4 regions of the Branchiibius cervicis genome follow, and region 4 is predicted to be linked to each of the others. Evidence: riboswitches for the same ligand, from Rfam matches in the RefSeq annotation. Region 4 holds a riboswitch; each other region holds the start of a gene.
The links. Region 4 has a riboswitch for S-adenosylmethionine ahead of metX (homoserine O-acetyltransferase MetX). Riboswitches for the same ligand answer to the same signal wherever they lie in the genome.
Positions count from the first base shown of each region.

Region 1: linked by a shared signal. The riboswitch ahead of ACFQBT_RS14490 (LLM class flavin-dependent oxidoreductase) and the one ahead of metX (homoserine O-acetyltransferase MetX) in region 4 are both predicted to bind S-adenosylmethionine.
Region 2: linked by a shared signal. The riboswitch ahead of ACFQBT_RS01145 (amino acid ABC transporter permease) and the one ahead of metX (homoserine O-acetyltransferase MetX) in region 4 are both predicted to bind S-adenosylmethionine.
Region 3: linked by a shared signal. The riboswitch ahead of ACFQBT_RS16600 (amino acid ABC transporter permease) and the one ahead of metX (homoserine O-acetyltransferase MetX) in region 4 are both predicted to bind S-adenosylmethionine.

Region 1 covers NZ_JBHSWJ010000002.1:2,787,645-2,792,885, reverse strand. Annotated here, with positions in the region: gene ACFQBT_RS14505 ((4Fe-4S)-binding protein) at 1-348, opposite strand, end outside; gene ACFQBT_RS14500 (hypothetical protein) at 520-693, shown strand; gene ACFQBT_RS14495 (peptidoglycan-binding domain-containing protein) at 706-1,905, shown strand; gene ACFQBT_RS14490 (LLM class flavin-dependent oxidoreductase) at 1,931-3,046, opposite strand; SAM riboswitch class IV at 3,117-3,228, opposite strand; gene ACFQBT_RS14485 (LacI family DNA-binding transcriptional regulator) at 3,412-4,056, shown strand; gene ACFQBT_RS14480 (substrate-binding domain-containing protein) at 4,053-4,454, shown strand; gene ACFQBT_RS14475 (substrate-binding domain-containing protein) at 4,397-5,241, shown strand, end outside.
Region 2 covers NZ_JBHSWJ010000002.1:174,149-179,389, reverse strand. Annotated here, with positions in the region: gene ACFQBT_RS01165 (FAD-dependent oxidoreductase) at 1-43, opposite strand, end outside; partial or broken gene ACFQBT_RS01160 (FAD-dependent oxidoreductase) at 76-321, opposite strand; gene ACFQBT_RS01155 (ABC transporter substrate-binding protein) at 249-1,274, opposite strand; partial or broken gene ACFQBT_RS01150 (amino acid ABC transporter ATP-binding protein) at 1,350-2,128, opposite strand; gene ACFQBT_RS01145 (amino acid ABC transporter permease) at 2,125-3,093, opposite strand; SAM riboswitch class IV at 3,162-3,277, opposite strand; gene ACFQBT_RS01140 (enoyl-CoA hydratase-related protein) at 3,350-4,036, shown strand; gene ACFQBT_RS01135 (Clp protease/crotonase-like domain-containing protein) at 4,033-4,230, shown strand; gene tadA (tRNA adenosine(34) deaminase TadA) at 4,241-4,720, opposite strand; gene upp (uracil phosphoribosyltransferase) at 4,719-5,241, shown strand, end outside.
Region 3 covers NZ_JBHSWJ010000002.1:3,203,186-3,208,426, reverse strand. Annotated here, with positions in the region: gene ACFQBT_RS16610 (transporter substrate-binding domain-containing protein) at 1-872, opposite strand, end outside; gene ACFQBT_RS16605 (amino acid ABC transporter ATP-binding protein) at 999-1,799, opposite strand; gene ACFQBT_RS16600 (amino acid ABC transporter permease) at 1,796-2,638, opposite strand; SAM riboswitch class IV at 2,836-2,945, opposite strand; gene ACFQBT_RS16595 (RrF2 family transcriptional regulator) at 3,051-3,341, shown strand; gene ACFQBT_RS16590 (hypothetical protein) at 3,358-3,510, shown strand; SAM riboswitch class IV at 3,633-3,743, shown strand; gene ACFQBT_RS16585 (LLM class flavin-dependent oxidoreductase) at 3,791-4,969, shown strand; gene ACFQBT_RS16580 (NtaA/DmoA family FMN-dependent monooxygenase) at 4,981-5,241, shown strand, end outside.
Region 4 covers NZ_JBHSWJ010000002.1:1,160,806-1,166,046, forward strand. Annotated here, with positions in the region: gene ACFQBT_RS06195 (EcsC family protein) at 1-31, shown strand, start outside; gene ACFQBT_RS06200 (DUF4192 family protein) at 138-1,121, shown strand; gene ACFQBT_RS06205 (NAD-binding protein) at 1,182-2,924, shown strand; SAM riboswitch class IV at 2,972-3,080, shown strand; gene metX (homoserine O-acetyltransferase MetX) at 3,116-4,273, shown strand; gene ACFQBT_RS06215 (universal stress protein) at 4,313-4,708, shown strand; gene ACFQBT_RS06220 (hypothetical protein) at 4,755-4,979, shown strand; gene ACFQBT_RS06225 (RNA polymerase sigma factor) at 4,945-5,241, shown strand, end outside.

The DNA.
Region 1 (5,241 bases), 1.6 Mb from region 4:
GGCGACGTAGTTGACGTCGGCCGGGATGTCGGTGATGTCGAGGTCGCCTTCGATCATGACGGCGCCGTCGGCGGAGGCGGTGATGGCGGTGGGTCTGGTCGGTTGCTCAGCCGGCCCGTCGATCAGGCGATACTGCAAAGCGCCACTGTGGCAACGGCGTACGACCTCGGCCAGTTGGGCCGGGTTGGCGTTGTCCGGTTGGATCCAGGGGCGTTTGGCGGTATCGAAAACCGCGGGTAGTCCGTGCACACACTCCGCGTAGTGGATGCACCGTGTGGCGTCGTAGGTCACCTCGATGCCGGCGCCGACGTAGCGCTTGCCCTGCTCGAACGGCGTCTGACTGGACATCGTGACCTCCCGGGGTTTGCGGTCGTCGCGGCCGCGATCGGTGGCTGACCCTCACGACGGTAGTCAGGTGCGGTACGTCGCGCGACACGCGAACCCACCGCGGGGTATCAGGACCACCGGTCGGTTGCTCTTCATGGTCGTCACGGTGGGCGCCCGAAAGGAAGACCGGCGATGAGCGAAACGGACGAAACGGGTCAGCCGGAGCCGACCCCCGAGGCCGAGCACGCACGCCGTCGGGTACGGCGGGGAGCGATCCCCAGCACACCCGAGCAGCGTGCAGAAGCAGCGCGCTACGACCCGGCCGCGGCCGACCGTGACGATCCCGATTCAGAAGAAAGCCATTGAAGGAGCACAACCATGCCTGGTCAGACCCTCGGCCGCGGAGCGATTCCCACGCCGACACACGTCATGAAAGCGGCCGCCCGGCACAAGGCAACGATCGCGGCACCGCCTTCGTACCTGGTGAGACCGGCGCGAATCTCCATGTGGGGTAACGACGTCCACGGTGACTGCGTGACCGCGGAGGAGGCCTTCGCCAAGGCCTGCAATTCACCGGAGATCTTCATCACCGACCAGCAAGTCATTGCCTGGGCGACCCGGCACGGCGTCCTCGAGGGTGCTCAGCTGGTGTCGGTGATGGACACCATGCGCACCGACGGATTCACCTCGGGCAGCTACGAATACAACGACGGTCCGCACTACCTGGTGGACTACACCAACTCCGGGAATCTGCACAGTGCGATCAGTCGAGGACCGGTCAAGCTCGGCATTGCGGCCAACCAGGTGGAGCAGGCGTATTGGGGGAACGACGGCCACACCGGTTGGTACGGAACGGGTTTCACCACCGACGACGCGGAGGACCACTGCGTGTCGCTGTGCGGATACGGCACCGTGGGTTGGCTCGCGGGCAAGCTCGGGGTTCCGGTGCCGGCCGGTGCTCAGGCGTCAACCCCGGCGTACGCCATGTTCACCTGGAACTCGATCGGCATCATCGACGCAGCCTCCATGATCGCGGTCACCCAGGAGGCGTGGTTGCGCACGCCGACAACCATCACCACGCGCAACTCCAATCCGGGTCAGCCGACGATCCAGCAGGGCGCCACGGGCGATGCGGTCAAGCGCTTGCAGCGGGCGCTACGGCGTACGCCGAACCTGGGCGTGGTCGTCGACGGCAACTTCGGGCCGCGCACCAGGGCGGCCGTGGTCGACTTCCAGCAGGGTGCAGGGCTCACGCCGGACGGGATCGTAGGCCCGCTCACCTGGGCGGCCCTGCCCGGCGGGGGAGCGATGCCGACCCTGCAGCAGGGCGCTTCGGGTGCCGTCGTCACGCATCTGCAGCAGGTGCTCACCACCGGTGCCTCCGGTCAGTGGGGCACCACGCCCGGCGGCGTGGACGGCCAGTTCGGACCGCACACGGCGGCGTCGGTGAAGGCGTTCCAGCGCTGGGGCGGCGTCGCGCAGAACGGCGTGGTCGCCGACCCCACGTGGGACGTGTCGTTGCACGCGGCCAGCGCCGACCTGGAGACGCAGGTGGGGTTGCAGTTTGCCGCCCCGTGACGGCGACGGTCTCACCGTCACGTGCTCACCCCGTGGCCAGGGCGTGCGAGACGGCCCCGGTGGCCACAGTTGCTGCTGCCTGCTTCTGAGCCGGCGGACCCCAGCCCCACGGCGGATCGGGGATGTCGCGCCGCAGGGTCGGCGCGATGTCGGACTGGAACAACGCCAGGCTGTCGCGATGCTGCTCCGGGGTCAGGCCACCGGCGTCCGCGTGGACGTGCAGCACACTGTGGCCGAACTGGTCGTGGTAGCGGTGAACCTTGTCGATGATCTGCGCCGGGGAACCGATCAGGGCTGAACTGTGCTCGACGTAGTCTTCGAAAGTGGTGAAGACCTGCGGCACCCCCGCCCGCCTCTGTGCAGCCGAATTCCCCTCCCACACAGGACGATAGGTCGCCAATGCGACCTGCGAGTTGCGGTGCGAGTAGTAACCGGCGGTGCCGGCGCCCACCGTGGCCCGCGCCGGGTCGTGGCCGTAGTGGGCCCACCGCTGCCGGTAGTAGTCGATGAGCTCGGCGTAGGGCTCGATCGGATTCGTGACGTTCGCGGAGAACAGCGGGTCGCCGTACCGCGCGGCCAGATCCACCGACTCGTGACTTGTCGCCGAGCCATGCCAGATACGGATCGGGTGCTGGTAGGGCTGCGGCCACACTTCGGCGTCGCGCAGCGGCGGACGGAACTGGGTGTCGTAGGTAATCCGGTTGTCCTGCCACAGGCGGCGGAACACTTCGAACGACTCGGCGTTGCGCGCCCACTGGTCCTCGGGCGTCACGTTGAAGAGGTCGCGCTGGGCGGCCCCGTTGCCTTTGCCGATGATGAGTTCGAGCCGGCCGCCGGAAAGATGATCCAGGGTCGCGTAGTCCTCGAACGCGCGCACCGGGTCCAGCAGGCTCAGGGTGGTCACTGCCGTGAACAGTCGAATCGACCGGGTCCGTGCAGCGATGTGCGAGAGCACGACCGTCGGCGAGGAGGAGATGAACGGGCGCTCGTGCCGTTCGCCGACTCCGAACCCGTCGAAGCCCAGTTGCTCTGCGAGGAGTGCGTTTTCGATGACCTCTGCGAAGCGATCATGGGTGGATACCTGGTGGCCGGTGACGGGGTCAGGGGCATGGACGATGAGGGTGATGGCGAGGAACTTCATGTCGTCTGCTGCCGGTCGCTGGTGGTGTCAGTCATGACGGAACCTCCGTTGTCAGGGTCCCGCGGCGGAGACCACGCGCTTGCCACGGGGTTGCCGCAGCCGGGCTTTCACCTGGAGCACCCCGCCGCGGGTGGGAGGGTTGCCGGTCAGCCAGCCAGGGCTTGTCGCTGACACTCGTTGCCGTGTGGCACGTTACCCACGACGGGCCAGGAGAACAAATGCCTACTGCCTGACTAGACAATGGTGGCGCCACGCGCGGGACTGGTCCGGCACCCCCGTGTTGGACCATGAACGGTTGTGGGGGATTGTGATCTGTCTCACCATCTGCCATAGTCGGTTAATCGTTTATACGAGGAGGTGTAGCGATGGCTGTCCGGATCAAGGACATCGCCAGCCAGCTCGGCGTCAGCGACGCGACCGTGTCGCTGGCGCTTTCGGGCAACCCCCGCATCTCCGCCGCCACGCGAGAACGAGTCCTCGCGGCTGCCAAGCAACTGGGATACCGGCCGAACACAGCGGCGCGCGCGCTGCGCACCGAGTCGACCAAGGCGCTCGGACTGATCGTTTCGGACGTGTCCAACCCGTTCTTCGGCGAACTGGCCGGCGAGATCGAACGACAGGCGGGAGCGTCCGGGTATTCGGTCATGCTGTGCAACTCCGATGAGGACGTCGAGCGGCAGGACGAGTACCTCAGTGAGTTGTTGGGCGGTCGCAGAGCTGACGGAGTGATCCTCGTGCCAGTGGCGTCGAGTACCCCAGCGTTGCGGGAGGCCGCTGCGGGCCGCGCAAAGATGGTCATTCTGGATCGACCGCTGACCGTCCCCGGCACCGGTGAGCAAGCCAACTATCTTCGGTCGCTACCGACGGTCCGCAGTGATGCCACGGAAGCGCTTCGCGAAGCAGCCGAGATGCTCGTAGCGCTGGGTCACAAGCGAATTGGAGTCGTCGCGCCGCCGCAGACGACCCCCTTGGCCGAGAACGACGCGGCGAGATCCGTGACGCCCTGGTGACGGCCGGCGTGTCGCCGCGAGCGGTGTTGGTCGAAGAGGGCGACTTCCGCGAAGGTAGCGGCCATCAGGCGGCCAAGGAGTTGCTGAGCCGCAGAAGCCGTCCGACCGCGATTGTGGCGGCGGACGGGCTGATGGGTGTCGGTGTCCTCAAAGCAGCCCGAGAACTGGGACTCCGGGTCCCTTTCGACGTGTCGGTGGTGTGCTTCGACGACGCCCCGTGGTTCGACCTGTTCGATCCGCCGCTGACCGCCATTGCGCAGCCTGTGCAAGCGCTGGCCGAGGCAGCGGTTCAGTCCTTTCTCGCGTTGGTCGCCGGGATAGCACCGCCGGACCTGGCCGCGTGTCGACCACCCTGCACGTTGCTACGTCGCGCGTCGTGCGGACTCGCGCCGCTTTGATTCCTACCCGTGGGTCGTGTGCCCGCGGCCAGCTTCCGATCTTCCAGGAAAACAAGCACAACCATTACAAGGAGATTCCCATGAGTAAGCACACCACGACCGGCCTGGTGGCCGTTGCGATCACCGGACTCGTTCTCACGACGGCCGCGTGTGGACGTGGCGGCACGAGTAGTGGTCAATCGTCTAACTCGGGCTCGAAAGCGAAGATCGCCATCGTCACTCGCGACTTCTCCAACCCCTATTGGGCCGCACTGCGTGACGGAGCCGTCCAGGAAGGCAAGGCGCAAGGCGTCGATGTGACGGTAAAGGCCGGGTCGAATGAGACCGACTCGCAAGGCGAGAACGCGCAGATCAGCACACTGGCCGGCCAGGACTTCAACTGCTTCGCAGTGGTTCCGGTGAACGCGACCAACGTCATCACACCGTTGGTTCCTGTGGCGCGCAAAAACACCCCAATCCTCAACCTCGACACCCAGATCGACCCATCGGCCGCCAAGGCCGCCGGCGTCTCGTTCGCATCCTTTATCGGCTCCGACAACTTGGAGGCCGGCAAGCTCGCGGCCAGCAATCTCAGCAAGGCCATGGGTGGCACCGGGAAGGTGGCCCTCCTGCAAGGCATTGCAGGAGAGCAGAACGGCATCAACCGGGAGAAGGGCTTCGCGCAGGAGTCGGCGGGCAAGCTGACCGTCGTCGCGAAGCAGCCCGCCAACTATGACCAGAACACGGCCCTGTCCGTGACCACCACCATCCTGCAGGCGCACCCGGACATCACCGGGATCTTCGCCGC
Region 2 (5,241 bases), 990 kb from region 4:
CTCCAACAGCGGGGCGGACACCTCCTCCTCGAGCACTCGCCACTCCAGCAACGCGCGCACGGCCAACGCGACGTACGTCGGGTGGGGATAGGCCAGCCGGAAGATCCGCGACGAACCATGTGAACTCCCACGATCGTGCCCGGCCTCGTATTGCTCGAAAACCTCGACGTCGTAACCGGCGCGCGTCAGGTGCCAGGCGGCCGAAGACCCCGCCACCCCGGCACCGACGATGCCGATCCGGCCTCGGGTCACGAGTTGTCCAGAGGCAGACCGGGCGGGTTGATCTGCGAGGTCTTCACCGCCTCGTTGGACAGGTTCCATACCTTCAGCCAGGTGGCGTACGTGCCGTCCTCGATGAGGTGGTTGATGGCTGCGGCCAGCGGTTTGGCCAGGCCGGAGTCCTTCTTCGTGGTGGCGGCAATCAGACCCTGCAGGCTGGAGCCGGCCCCGGAGAAGGTGCCCGCGATGCGCACCGCGTTCGGTGTGGACTGCGTCTGTCGCACCTGGTAGGCGGCGCCCGGATTGGGGCCGAAGTAGGCGTCGATCTTGCCGGCCGCCAGTGCCACGAACGTGTCGTTGTTGCTCGGGAAGTACTTCACCTGAAGATCCTTGCCCTCACCCTGCAGCTTCTTCTTCCACTCCAACAGGATCCGCTCCTGGTTGGTACCCGAGCCGACGGCAACCGTTTTGCCGGCAAGGCTCTGGTAGTCGGAGAAGTTCCACGAATCGGTCTTCGGCACCACGAACGCCAGGTTGTCCTGGCGATAGCTGGCGAAGTCGTACTTGCGCTTGCGCTCTTCGGTGTCGGTGATGTTGGAGACACCGACCTCGGTCTTACCGCTGTCGATCCCGACGAAGAGGTTCTCCCAGGTGGAGTTCTTGATGTCCGGCTCGAGCCCGAACACGGCGGCGACCAGACGGCCCAGGTCCGGCTCCGAACCGGTGAGCGTCTGCTGGTCGTCGCCGACGAAGGCCAACGGTGGGAACCCGGCCGGTAGTGCGCCGATGCCGATGACCAGCTTTCCGCCGTCCAGGACGCCCTGAGGCAGGGTGTTTCGAATCGCGTCAACCTGAGCCACCGTTACTTTCGCCGGTACGGCCGCTCCGTTGGAGTGCTGGCCCAGGGTGAGTTCGGTCTTGCCGTCTTTGCTCCTGGACTCAGCGGCGTCGGAGGAGGAGCAGGCCGTGGCGAAGCTCGCGAGGCCAAGGGCAGCGGCGCCACCGACGACCCCGCGCAGCAGGGTGCGGCGATCGGGCTGGGAACGATAGGTCATGACGTTTCCTTTCGGGAATGGTTCGTGGACCGGCCTGTTGACGACAGGGCCGGGTGAGACTGCGCTGCGGAATTGCTAGAGGACCGCGGACAAGAAGGCGCGGGTCCGCTCATGCGCCGGGTTGTCCAGTACCTCGACCGGTGGCCCCTGCTCCAAGAGGACCCCCTGGTCGAGGAAGACGATGCGGTCCGCGACTTCACGGGCGAAACCGATTTCGTGCGTGACGATCACCAGGGTGCGACCGCTGCGCGCGAGATCCTGATCACCGCGAGCACCTCACCGACCAGCTCCGGATCCAGAGCCGAGGTGGGCTCGTCGAAGAGGATCACGCCCGGATCGAGAGCTAGCGCCCGGGCAATCGCGACCCGCTGTTGCTGACCTCCGGACAGTTGCCGTGGGTAGGCATCTTCCTTCTGCGCCAAACCGACCTGGGCGAGGAGTTCGGCAGCTCGCCGCCGAGCTGTCGGCCCATCCGTGTGACCGGTGGCGACGGGTGCCGCGGCGACGTTCTCCAGCACCGTCAGGTGCGGGAAGAGATTGAAGGACTGGAAGACGAAGCCGATCTGTGCACGTTGCTTCAGGATCTCGCGCTCACTGAGTTCCTTCAGATCAGAACCGTGTTCGCGGACGCCAATGAGCTCGTCGCCGACCTGCACATAGCCCAGGTCCGGCTTCTCGAGGTGGTTGATCGTACGCAGCAACGTCGACTTTCCGGATCCCGACGGGCCGATGATCACGACGACCTCGCCCGGCCGCACGGTCAACTGCACGTCGTCGAGAACGGCGTTGTCGGCGTACCTCTTGGTCACGTTGTGGACGTGGATTGCGGCGGAGGTGACCGGCGCGGCGCTCATGCCGTCACCTGCTTGCGACCGATGACGGCGCGCAGCCGTTGCAGCGGCGTCGGCGGCAACGTCCGCACTGCCCCGCGGGCGTAGTGCCGCTCGACGTAGAACTGCACCACGGACAGAGCACTGGTGAGGATCACATACCAGACGGTTGCTACCAGCAGCAGCGGGATGATGTCGCCGGGATAGGTGCTGCCCAGCGTCTGCACCTGCCCGAAGAGGTCGAGTAGCGAGACGTAGAAGACCAGCGAGCTCGCTTTGATGAGCCCGATCAACTGATTGACGAAGTTCGGCACGATCGAGCGAAGCGCCTGCGGCAGAACGATTCTGCGGAACTGGTACCTCTTGGGCAGACCCAGCGCGGCAGCCGCCTCGTGCTGGCCCTGGTCGACCGACAGGATGCCGGCGCGCACGACCTCCGAGCCGTAGGCGGCTTCCGCCAGGGACAGACCGATGATCGCCAACGCGATGTCGGTGGCCAGCCGCGATTCGTCGAAGCGGACGAACTCCGGCCCGAAGGGCACCCCGAGACTGATGGTCTTGTACAGAGCGCCGAAGTTGACCAGGAACAGCAGGATCACGATCAACGGGATCGACCGGAACAACCAGGTGTAGGCCCAACTGGCCGCCCGCAGCAACGGATTGCTGGACAGACGAGCGACTGCCAGAACGAGCGCTCCGATGAAACCAAGCACCGCCGCTGCGGCCGTCACTTTCAACGTGATCCAAAGTCCCTGCAGGACAACGGGTCTGGTGAACCAGTAGCCGAAACGATCCCATTGGAAGAACGGGTTGGTGATCAGCGCGTTGATCGCCATCGCTGCCAGGACGGCGACACCGGCGGCGGCCACCCAGCGCCACGGGTGCCGTTGCGGGATGACCCTGCGGGCAGTGCGGTCAGCAGAGGGGTCCGAAGCAACGTCGGCAACCTGCTCGACTGCGGCTTGTGCATAACCGGGAGGTGAGGACATGGACGACTCCAACGAGTTCGAAGGCCACGACGTGAGCCGACGACCTTCGTGACGCGGCCGAGGCTGCGTCACTGCGCTTGCCCGCGCGGGTTCGCTAACGGGCCGGGCTTTCACCTGGAGCACCCCACCGCGGAACGAGGGTTGCTGGTCGACCAGCCAGGGCTTGTCATCGACGCTCAATGCCTACCGGGAGAGTAGACATTGTTTCAGTGACCCGTCAACTCCACGTGCCGACGCCGTGCGGGATGATCGATCCGTGAGCGACTACGAAACCCTGGACTACAGCGTCGTGGACGGGATCTGCACGCTGACCCTCAACCGGCCCGAGCAACTGAACTCCTTCACCGTGACCATGGCGAACGAGTTGGTCGACGCCTTCACCCGCGCCAGCACGGACGACGACACCCGCGTCGTCGTGGTCACCGGCGCCGGGCGGGCCTTCTGCGCCGGTATGGATCTGACCAAGGAGGGCAACGTCTTCGGCCTCACGCCGGGGCTGGCGCCGACGGTGCAGGACCTGACCGAGCGCCTTGACGACCCCGAGATCTTCGAGGGTGTGCGCGATACCGGCGGGCGCGTTTCCCTGGCCATCTACGCCTGCACCAAGCCGGTGATCGCCGCGATCAACGGCGCCGCCGTGGGCATCGGGGCGACCATGACGCTGCCGATGGACATCCGCCTGGCCTCGACCAAAGCCCGGATCGGCTTCGTCTTCGGGCGCCTGGGCATCGTGCCCGAGGCCACCTCGTCGTGGTTCCTGCCGCGCATCGTGGGCATCTCCCGCGCCCTGGAATGGACGTACGCCGCGGACATCCTCTCCCCGACGAGGCCCTGGCGGGTGGCTTGGTCCGCTCACTGCACGAGCCTGACGAACTGTTGCCCGCGGCGTACGAACTGGCCCGCAAATTCATCGACGGTCGCTCGGCGGTCGGTATCGCGTTGACCCGGCAGATGATGTACCGCAACAGCGCCCAGCCGCACCCGATGGAAGCGCACCGGATCGACTCGCTGGCGATGTACTACACCAGCTTCGCCGACGGCCAGGAGGGCGTGCGAGCGTTCCTGGAGAAGCGCGACACCGAGTTCACCGGGCGCACGTCCAGCGACATGCCGCCGTTCTATCCCTGGCAGGAATGAGCCGGCCGGGCTAACGGCGTCGCGCGCGGAAGAAGTCGGTCAGGAGCTGGGCACATTCGTCCCGCCGGACCCCGCCGAGCGAGTCCACGCGGTGCGGGGATGGGTTCTGCTCGATGACATCCCAGGCGCTCCCGCACGCACCGGCCTTGGGATCCCAGGCGCCGAAGACGATGTGCGCGATCCGCGACTGCATGATCGCGCCCGCGCACATCAGACACGGCTCCAACGTGACCGCGATGGTGCAGTCGTCGAGGCGGTAATGGCCGAGGGTCGCCGCGGCCGCCCGGATGGCGACGATTTCGGCGTGCGCCAGCGGATCGGCGTCGGCGACACGGCGATTCGGACCGGCCCCGATGAGCCGACCGTGTGCGTCGACGATGACTGCGCCCACCGGCACGTCATCGGTGGGGAGGGCGACGCGCGCCTGGTCCAGAGCCAGACCCAGCCACTCGGCGTACGGCGACGAATCCACGGCTAAAGTCTCAGGCATGCGCGTCCTTGTCGCCAATCACCCACTGATCGCCCACAAACTGACCTACCTGCGCGACAAGGAGACCGACAGTCCCACCTTCCGCCGGCTCGCGGACGAGCTGGTCACGCTGCTGGCGTACGAGGCCACCCGCGAGGTGCGGGTCGAGCCCAAGGACATCGTGACTCCGGTCGCCCCGACGACCGGGATCAAGCTGAGCAACCCCAAGCCGCTGGTCGTGCCCGTGCTGCGCGCCGGTCTTGGCATGCTCGACGGCATGGTGCGGCTGCTCCCGTCGGCCGAAGTCGGGTTCCTGGGGATGCAGCGCGATGAGCAGACGCTGCAGGCCATCACCTACGCCAACCGGCTGCCCGATGTGCTGACCGGCCGACAGTGCTACGTCCTGGACCCCATGCTGGCGACCGGCGGGACCCTGGCGATGGCGATCCGCTACCTCGCCGAGCGCGGCGCCGACGACATCACCGCCGTCACGTTGCTGTCGGCGCCCGAGGGTATCGAGGCCGTGGCCGACGAGCTGGCGG
Region 3 (5,241 bases), 2.0 Mb from region 4:
TTGTCGGCGACCTTCCACTTGGCCAGGATCTTGCCGTAGGTACCGTCCTTGATCAGCGAGTTGACCGCGCTCACCAGCGCCGGGGCGATCGGCGACCCTTTGGCCGTGGCGAACCCGACCGGGGTGGTCGAGAACGTCCCGAGGTACTTCGTGTTCGGGATCCTGGTCGCCTGGTACTTCAGCGTGACCGCCGGTCCGAAGAAGACGTCGACCTTGCCGTTCTGCAGGCCCAGGTAGATGGGTGCGGTGTCGGCGAAGTACTGCACGGACCAGTTCGGTTTGCCGGCTGCGGCGCAATCACCGGCGTGACTCTCCAACTGCTTCTGGAAGGTCGTACCCGGTGAGGTCGCGAGCTTCAGCCCGCACAGGTCGGTGATCGCGGAAACCTTGTCGGTCTTCAGGTCCTTGCGTCCCAGGAACGCCTGGCCGTCGTTGAGGTAGGTCGCGAAGTCGACGACCTTGCTGCGCTCCTTCGTGACGCCGAAGTTGGCCTGCCCCGCCTGGTACTTGCCGTTCTGCACGCCCGGGATGATCGAGGCGAAGGTCCCGAACTCCTCCTTGAAGGAGATGCCGAGCTTCTTGGCGACGGCGTTGCGCAGATCGATCGACAGGCCGATCTCTTTGCCAGTGCTGTCAACGCCGGCGTGCGGCAGGCCCGCGGTGCCGACCGCTTGGGTGGTGCCGAGGGTGATGACGTCGGACTTCTGAACCGTCTGAGGCAGCAGCTTGCGGGCAGCGTCGTCGACCTTGACCGCGCTGACCAGGTCAGCGGTGGGCTGGGTCGCCGTGGTGGCCGCCTCACCGGCGGAGGAGCAGCCGGCGAGGCCAAGAGCGAGTACGGCGAGGGCCGGGATAAGGGGGCGTGTGGACATAGTGGTGGTTCCTTTCGAGGGGGCGGATCAGGTTTGGTAGGCGTTGCACCTGTTGCGCAGGCACAGCGGTGCAACGACCGCCAAACCGTGGGAGAGAGTCGTGAGTGCGGGTACGGCGGGGGAGGGCTAGAGCACCGCGGAGAGGAAGGCCCGGGTCCCCGGATCCTGCGGATCATCGAGAACCTGTGCAGGAGAACCTTTTTCGGCAATGTGACCGCCGTCGAGGAAGACCACGGTGTCGGCCACCTCGCGGGCGAAGGCCATCTCGTGGGTCACGATGATCATCGTCATGCCATCCGCTGCAAGGTCGCGGATCACCGCGAGGACCTCGCCGACCAGTTCCGGGTCGAGAGCGCTGGTGGGCTCATCGAAGAGCAGCAGCCGCGGGCGCATCGCGAGCGCGCGAGCGATGGCGACCCGCTGCTGCTGACCGCCGGACAGTTGGGACGGGTAGGAATTCTCACGACCGGCGAGGCCTACCCGCGCGAGCAGCTCGGACGCCGTACGCGAGGCATCGGTGCGTGACACGCCGCGCACGGCCACTGGCGCCTCGATGAGGTTCTCCAGCACGGTCAGGTGCCCGAAGAGATTGAACTGCTGGAAGACCATCCCAAGGTCGGCGCGCTGACGGGTGATCTCCCGCTGGTGCCGCTCGACCAGCCGGCCGCGGTGCTCGCGGTAGCCGATGATCCGGCCGTCGATCTCGACGTAGCCACTGTCCGGCTTCTCCAGGTGGTTGATGCAGCGCAGCAGGGTCGACTTGCCCGATCCCGAGCGGCCGATCAGCACGGTGACCTCGCCGGTGTGCACGTCCAGATCGACGTCCTCCAGCACGGTCTGGAGTCCGAAGGCCTTGCGCAGGCCACGGATTCGCAGCAGGGGCTCGCCCACTTCGCGCAGCCGCTCAGTCCTCGCAACGGCGGTCATGCGCCCACTCCCGCGTCGATGCGAGCACCCTTGCTGCGGTAGGGCAGCAGCGGCAGGCCCGCGCGCACCACCTGGCGCAGCGTTCGCACGTCGCGGCGGTGGCTGCGGTTGTAGTGCCGCTCGACGACGTACTGGAGCACCGACAACGCGGTGGTGATGATGACGTACCAGAGCGTTGCGACGATGAGCAGCGGGACGACCTGGAAGTTGTCGTTGTAGATCAACTGCGCCGAGTAGAGCAGGTCCTGCACCGCGATGATGCTGACGATGGCCGTGGCCTTCACCATGCCGTTGGCGAGGTTGCCGCTGGCCGGGATGATGGCCGGCATCGCTTGGGGCAGCACGATCCGCCGGAAGATCCGGCGGCGGGACAGGCCCAGTGCCTCGGCAGCCTCGGTCTGGCCGCGGTCGACCGACAGCAACCCACCCCGCACGACCTCGGCGGAGAAGGCCGCCACGTCGAGAGTGAGAGCTATGAACGCGGCGATGATCCCCGAGAACAGGTTGGCGGTCTGCACTGACGCGAACTCCGGGCCGAACGGGATGCCGATCGACAACCGTGGGTAGAGCGAGGCGAGTTGGAACCAGAAGAGCACCTGGACGAGGGCCGGCACCGACCGCACGATCCAGACGAAGGTGAAACTCACGCTGCGCAGGATCGGGTTGCTGGACAGGCGCATCGCGGCCAGGGCGATCCCGAAGAGGTACCCGACGACGAACACCGACGCCGAGAGCGCCAGCGTCAGGCCGAGCCCGCGCAGGATGGAGGGCGCGGTGAAGTACTGCGCGACGATGCCCCACTGGAACCGTTGGTTGGTGATCAATGTGTTGACGAACATCGCCACGAGGACGAGGACCGCCGCGGCCGCCAACCAGCGACCGGGTCTCGGTGCGGAGACAAGGCGCGCGGTGCGTAACGGGTCGTCGGCCGCGGCGGGGAGGTCTGCGCCGCGTCGGCCGAAGCCCGGGCGTCGAGCAGGGTCATTGTGTGAATAACCTTCCAGATCAATCGCATTCGGCACTCAGCCGCTGCGATGGCATGCGCTTGTGGGCCGGGTTGGCTCACCGGGTCGTCACCTGGGGCACCCCACCGCTGCGGAGGGTTGCCGGTCAGCAAGCCAGGGCTTGTCGCTGACGCTCATAACCGAAAGTGAGGTTAGGCCAAACATCCCGGCATGGCAAATGCCTACTGATCCGATGGGTGTTAGCGGGGACGATTAAACTGACCGCAGAACCTTGCGTCGACGGAGGATGGCCGTGCAGATCTCGGCGAAAAGCGACTACGCCGTGCGTGCAGCTCTGGAGATGGCGGCCCGCGCACCCGATTTGCTGACGATCGACGCGATCGTCGAGGACCAGGGCATGCCGCGTAAGTTCGTCGAGGCCATCCTGGGCGATCTTCGCCGGGCCGGAATCGTGCGCACCCAACGGGGCTGCGCCGGGGGCTACACCCTGGCCCGACCCGCGTCCGAGATCGCGATCGGCGACATCCTGCGGGCCGTCGACGGTCCCCTCGCCGAGGTGCGGCCTGCGGCCGCATGAGACGACGTACGGCGGGGTGGCCGCCCACCTGCCCGACCTGTGGGTGGCCGTTCGGTCCAGCCTGCGACAGGTTCTGGACGAGGTATCGGTGCAGCAGTTGCTCACCGGCTCCCTGCCTGCGAAGGTGCGTCGGCTCAACGACGTCGAGGACGCCTGGCTGCCCCGCTGATTCGCGAGGCCCCGCGTGGCCTGGGATCTTCCAAACCTGCCCGGGGTGGAGTCAGGGTCCTAATTACCCACTTCCGGAGTAGGGATTAGACATCACGATTCGTTTGCTCTAGCCTCACTTTCGGTTATGAGCGTCAGCGACAAGCCCTGGCTTGCTGACCAGCAACCCTCCTGCGCGGTGGGGTGCTCCAGGTGATGACCCGGCATCTCCGACCGGAGGTGCAAGCGCGATGTGCACGGCGACTTCCGTTGCAATGCACCTGACGAGATGGGTAACCACCATGTCCGATCTCCATCTAGCCGTGGCCCTCGACGGCGCCGGCTGGCACCCCGCTGCATGGCGCGAGGCCGATGCCCGGCCGGGGGAGTTGTTCACCGCTCGGTACTGGACCGATCTGGTGCAGCAGGCTGAACGCGGTCTGCTGGACCTGGTGACGATCGAGGACGGTTTCAGTCAGCAGATCGATCACCACCAAGCCGCAGGCGACCGTACCGACCGGGTCCGCGGCCGCCTCGATGCGAATCTGGTCGCGGCACGGGTGGCGCCGACCACCTCCCGCATCGGGCTGTTGCCGACGGTGGTGGCGCCGCATACCGAGCCGTTCCATGTCTCCAAGGCCATCGCGACCTTGGATTTCGTCAGCACCGGGCGCGCCGGGGTACGGGTGCGTTCGAGCGTGAGTGCGGACGAATACGGCAATGTCGGACGTCGACCGGCGCCGGAACTTCCCAGCGAGGGTGTGCCTGCCTCCTTGACCCGCGCCCTCTTCGGCGAGGTCGAGGACTACATCGAGGTGTTGCGGCGCCTCTGGGACAGCTGGGAGGACGACGCGGAGATCCGTGACGTCGCCACCGGCCGGTTCGTGGACCGAGAGAAGTTGCACTACATCGACTTCGAGGGTGCGCAGTTCAGTGTGCGCGGACCCTCGATCACCCCGCGCCCGCCGCAGGGTCAGCCACTGGTCTCGTTGCTGGTGCACCAGAAGACCGGATACGAATTGCTCGCCCGCAGTGCGGATCTGGGGTTCGTCACCCCGACCGACGCTGCGGACGCGCACAACATCTCCACCGCGGTCCGCGCCGCCACGGCACAGGCCGGCCGGACCGCGGGGGAGGTCAACATCCTGGGTGATGTCGTCGTCTTCCTGGACGAGACGTACGCCGCCGCCTCCGCTCGCAAGGAGCGGCTCGACGTACGTGATGGGGATGAACTACGAAGTGACGCAACGATCTTCGTTGGTACGCCCGCAGAGTTGGCCGACCTGATCCTCGATTGGCACGCGGCCGGTCTGGACGGCGTACGCCTGCGGCCCGGTGCGCTGCCCCACGATCTGACCCAGATCACCGACGCGCTGGTGCCCGAGCTGCAGCGGCGCGGGGCATTCCGCAGGACGTACGACGCCACGACCTTGCGGGGGCACTTCGGCCTGACCCGGCCCGCCAACCGCTACGTGGCCTGAGAGGACGCACGATGACCAAGCAGATTCACCTGGCCGCACACTTTCCGGGCGTCAACAACACCACCGTGTGGAGCGACCCCGGCGCCGGCAGCCACATCGAATTCGACTCGTTCAAGCGTTTCGCGCAGATCGCCGAGCGGGGCAAGTTCGACTTCCTCTTCCTGGCTGAAGGGCTACGGCTGCGTGAGCAGAACGGCAAGATCTACGACCTGGACGTCGTCGGGCGGCCGGACACCTTCACCATCCTGGCCGCGCTCGCGGCCGTGACCGAA
Region 4 (5,241 bases):
GCGAAAACTGTTGGGTCGCAAGCGTTCCTGACCGATTGCGGTTTCGGCCTGTGCATAGCGGTCGGCCCGGTGCGGGTTGTCCACACTGCGCCGGCAACCTCTTCCGCTCCCTGCCGCACGCGAGCACGGTTGCCGTCATGCGACGACTACGCGGGATCGATCAACTCCTGGCCTACCTGCCGTATCTCCTCGGGTTCCATCCCCGCAATGCCGTGGTGCTGGCGGCCTGGCGGGACGGTTCTATCGCTTTTCAGGCGCACATCGACGGCGCCGATGACGACGCGCTGCGCGCATCGATGCCGGCGCTCGAGCGCGGGCTGCGCAGCGTAGGAGCGGATTCGGTGCTCCTGGCCGTCCACGGGCCGGTGCTGCAGCCGCCGGCCCTGCCCCGGGTGCTTGAGGTGGTGCGCCGTTGCGGCGTCCCCATTTCACACCAGACGATCAGCGACAGCGGTCACTGGCGCGCTGTGCGGTGCTCGTGCGGCGCGTGCCCTCGGGACTGGTCGCCCTTACCCTCGCCGGAGCAGGTGCCGGCCATCGCGCAGGAGATTCTCGAGGGCGCTGTTCCCCTGCCAGGACGCAACGCGCTGCGAGAGTTGCTGCAGCGCAGCGGACCGCGAACGGCGGACTGGGAGCAGCAGATCCCGCGGGCGCCGGGCACAGTGGCCGCGTCGCTGCTGGCGTGGTTGCGCGGTGGGTGCGATCACGACCAGTTGATCATCGCCGTGCGGGCGCTGCGCGACAACGCATGGCGGGACGTGGTCCTGAGTCTGCTTGCCCCAGAGGCCTTTCCGCGAGAGCACGCCTCCAGCCAGTACATCGACTGTCAGCCGCACTTCGCGCAGATCGACCGGCAGTTGCGGCTCGGGACGCCGCTGCCGGGGCCTCGGCGGATGCAGTGGTCGATGATCGATGCCCTGCCGGTGATTCCCTGCCACCACCAAGCGCCGGTGCTCACGCTGATCGCGGCCAACTCCTGGGGACACGGCGGCGGCGCCGACGCCACGCTGGCCTGCGAGCGGGCGCTGCACCTGGAACCGGGCTACCCGATGGCCCAGTTGCTCTCGGAGGCGGTCACCAACGCGGTGCCCGCGCGGCCGCCGGAGTCGATGTCCGCGTGAGCGTGTAACCATCGGGTTAAGTGCGCTCGCGCTGGGTGCGTCGCTCGCTACGTTCGGGGAATGCCTGGGCACATCGTGGTCTGTGGCTTCTCCGGATTCGCCCTGCGCCTGGTCGAACAGTTGCTGGAGTCGGGGGAGCACGTGATGCTGCTGGTCCCGGCTGGCGACGCAGGGGTGTCGGCGGCGCAGAACCGGTGGCACCTGAAGGTGGTCACCGCCCAGTTCGGAGCGACGGGAGCCCTCGCCGAATGTGACGTAGAGCGAGCACAGGCGGTGGTGTGCGTTTCGGACGACGAGCGATGGAACCTGGAGATCGCCCTGCTGGCCGATCAACTGGCGCCCGGTGCGCGGATCGTGACGCAACTGTCGAACGCCACGGTCGGGGCAGCCATGGCGGGTGGGTCGGGGCGGCACGTCGTGCTCGACGTCGCGGCGTTGGCCACCCCCTCGGTGATGGAGGCGTGCCTGGGGCGGACCGTGCACGACATCGACGTCGAGGGGACGAATTTCGTCGTGGCGACGTTCCCCGTCACCGAGGACGCCAGTCTGCGGGCCAGATTCGGCGACCTCGCACCCGTTGCCGTCATTGCAGCAGGGGGTGACGTGACGGCCTGCCCGGGCCGGGACCACATCGTGCGTGCCGGCGAGCGGGCCGTGATGCTCGGCACCAGAGACGATTTCGGCCGTCAGCAGCTCATTCTGCCGACGGCACTGCCTGCCGCACCGGATGCGGCCCGTCGACCGCTGCCGCGCCGATTGCTGCACACCGCCGAAACTTTCGCCCGTGACGCCAATCCGAACCTGTTCCGGATGGCCGCCGTGCTCGCCACTTTGTTGGTGGTCTCGACCATCGTGCTGTGGCGCGGGTACCGCAAACCCGGGATGAGCGCCCTCGACGCGCTGTACTTCAGCAGCGAGACGATTGCAACGGTGGGCTACGGCGACTTCAACTTCGCCACCCAACCGCCGTGGTTGCGACTGTGGTCGATCCTGTTGATGTTCGCCGGGGTCACCACCACTGCCATCGTCATGGCCTTCCTCGCCGACGTGCTCATCTCGCGCCGGCTGTCGCACGGTGCGGCCCGCACCCGGGCGCGTCGGATGACCGGGCACACCGTCGTGGTGGGGCTGGGCTCGTTCGGGATGTCGGTGGCCGGCGCGCTGCGCGAGCACGGCGAGCAGGTCGTGGTCGTCGAACGGGCCGAGCACACCCGGTTCACCGAGACCGCCGCCGGTCTCGACGTACCGGTGATCTACGGTGACGCGGCGCTGCCGGACACCATGGCATCCGCCGGCCTGGGTCGCGCCAGGGCGGTGGCCGTGGTCACCAGCAGCGACCTGACCAACATCGAGGTGGCCATCGCGGTGCGCGCCCTGCTGGGTCCGCGCTGGGGTTCCGCGCACGACGACGGCGTCCCGGTCGTCGTGCGCATCTTCGACCGTGATCTGGCCGGTGCTGTCGTCGAGCGGTTCGGCTTCCAGAACGTGCTGCCCACGGTCGAACTCGCCGTGCCGTGGTTCGTCGGTGCGGCCCTCGGCCTTCACGTCCTGGGCACGTTCTCCGTGCACGGTGAATCCTTCATGGTGGGCCGGTTCGAGGTGGGCAGCGGGCTGGATTCGGTGACGATGGACGAACTGTCGGCCCGCACCCGCGTCGTCGCGATCCGCCGGGCCGACGGATCCCTGGAGCACCCGCCGCGCCGCGGAACCAGTTTCGCGGCCGGTGACCTGGCCTACCTGATCGGCCCGTACGCCGAGTTGCTGGCGGTGCTGCAACGCGGCCGCAGCGGTGGCAGGCCTTAGAGGCCCGGTCGCATTCCGCGATCAGTGCCGGTGCGTTATCTTTGACGGGTCAAGAGTTCCAGTGACAAGCCCCGGCTAGCTGGACGGCAACCCTCCTCGCGGTGGGGTGCCCCGGGTGAGGACAAGGCCGGATCCCGCGTCCGGCAACCGCGGGGCCGACCGACCGGCCCCTCCCGTCCGGAGAGGCCAGGATGACTGTCGTTCAATCCCGTATCACGCAGCAGCGGACGCTGCCCACCCCCGATGGCGCCAATCCCCGGGCGCACGCGATCGGCGTACCCGCATTCGTCACCGAATCCGGTGAGCACATCCCGGACCTGGTGATCACCTACCAGACCTGGGGCCGGTTGTCTGCGGCCGCGGACAACGCCATCCTGGTGGAGCACGCACTCACCGGGGACGCGCACGTGGTCGGCCCGGCCGGCCCCGGTCAGCCCACCCCCGGCTGGTGGCCCGGCATCATCGGCCCGGGCGCTCCGTTGGACACCGACACCGGCTTCGTCGTCGCAGTCAACGCGGTCGGCGGGTGCCGCGGTACGACGGGCCCGCACTCCGTGGCGCCCGACGGCCGGGCCTGGGGTTCCCGCTTCCCGCGCACCACCATCCGCGACCAGGTCAACGTCGAAGCGATCGTCGCCGACCATCTGGGCATCGATCGCTGGCAACTGGTTCTCGGCGGTTCGATGGGTGGGATGCGGGCGATCGAATGGGTCGGCAGCTACCCCGAGCGCACCGGCGCCGCGCTGGTCATCGCCAGTACCCCGTGGGCCACCGCCGATCAGGTCGCCTGGGGACATACCCAACTGGTCGCCATCGAGAGCGATCCGGGCTGGCACGGCGGTGACTACTACGACAGCGGCGACACCCCCGAGGCCGGCCTCGGCCTGGCGCGCCGGATCGCGCACACCACCTACCGTTCGGCGGCCGAGCTGAACGATCGGTTCGGGCTCGCGCCGCAGACCGCTCACCGGCCGGTCGACGGCGGCCAGTTCGCCGTGCAGAGCTACCTGGATCATCAGGCCGCCAAACTGGTGCGCCGCTTCGATGCCGGGTCCTATGTCAACCTCACGCGGGCTATGGCCACCCACGACGTGACCCGCGACCGTGGCGACCTGGCCGACGTGCTCGGTAGGTACGACGGGTTGTTGCGGGTCGTCGCCGTCGACAGTGACCGCCTCTTCCCGCCCGCCCTGTCCGAAACGATGGTCGCCGCCTACGGCAGGGAACCGCTGCTCACGATCGCTTCCGAACACGGGCACGACGGGTTCCTGATCGAGCACGACCAAATCGCGGCGATCACCGCGGACGTCGTGGCCGACACCCGTCCCTTGGGTGGCACGTTCAGGTAACGTCTGGGGCCCGGGGTGCCCTCGGGGAGGGAGATCGGGATGACGGTCGTCGTCGCCTACGCAGATTCGGCCGAAGGCGTTGCCGCGCTGTACGCCGGCGCGGATGAATGCCTGCGTCGGCAGCTGCCTCTGACCGTCGTCGACCTCGGCGGCACTCCCGAACCTCTCACCGATGTCACGACTCGCCTTGCGGCGCAGGGTTATTCGGTGAACGTCGTGCCGACCGACGGGACCGGGGACACGGTCGAGGAGGTGCTGCGCGTTGTCGCTCAACGGCAGGCTGCCTTGCTGGTCATCGGACTGCGGCATCGCACCCCGGTCGGCAAACTGATCCTCGGCTCGGCGGCCCAGCGGCTCCTGCTGGATGCCGCATGCCCGGTGCTTGCCGTGCGGCCCGGTCTGCGGCCCGAAAAGGCGTCGGAAGCGTCCGACTGACCGGCGGTCCCGAGCGCTCCGGAGGTTTTTACGAGCGGCCTGCGGAATGATCTGGCCCCGGATGGGTTTTATAATGGTGACCAGCGCATTCCGCAAGGGGGACTTCCCCGCCCCGGAAATGCTCCCCAACACTGACCCGGAAGTCGTCGCGATCGATGTGAACGACCTCGTTCGTCGTGCCGCGGACCCCCGCCGCGGTGAGCGCAACGGCTTCTGCATGTCCTGGAAGGTAGCGAGTGACCTCAGTGTCGAAGACCCAGACAGCGCCTGATGACGCGGCCGAGAACACCAGCACAGCGAAGGCCGACGGGAAGGCTCCCGTGAAGGCGACTGCCCGGAAGACGACCGCCAAGAAGGCTCCGGCCAAGCGCGCCGCCGCGAAGACGACGGCCAAGGTCGCCGGTGCCGCAGCTGCGCCGGCGAAGAAGGCCGCTGCCAAGAAGGCCACGTCCAAGACCGCCGCCAAGAAGACCAGCGAAAAGACTGACCCGGCTGCCGACGAGCAGGACTCACCCGAGGACATCGAGCCCGAC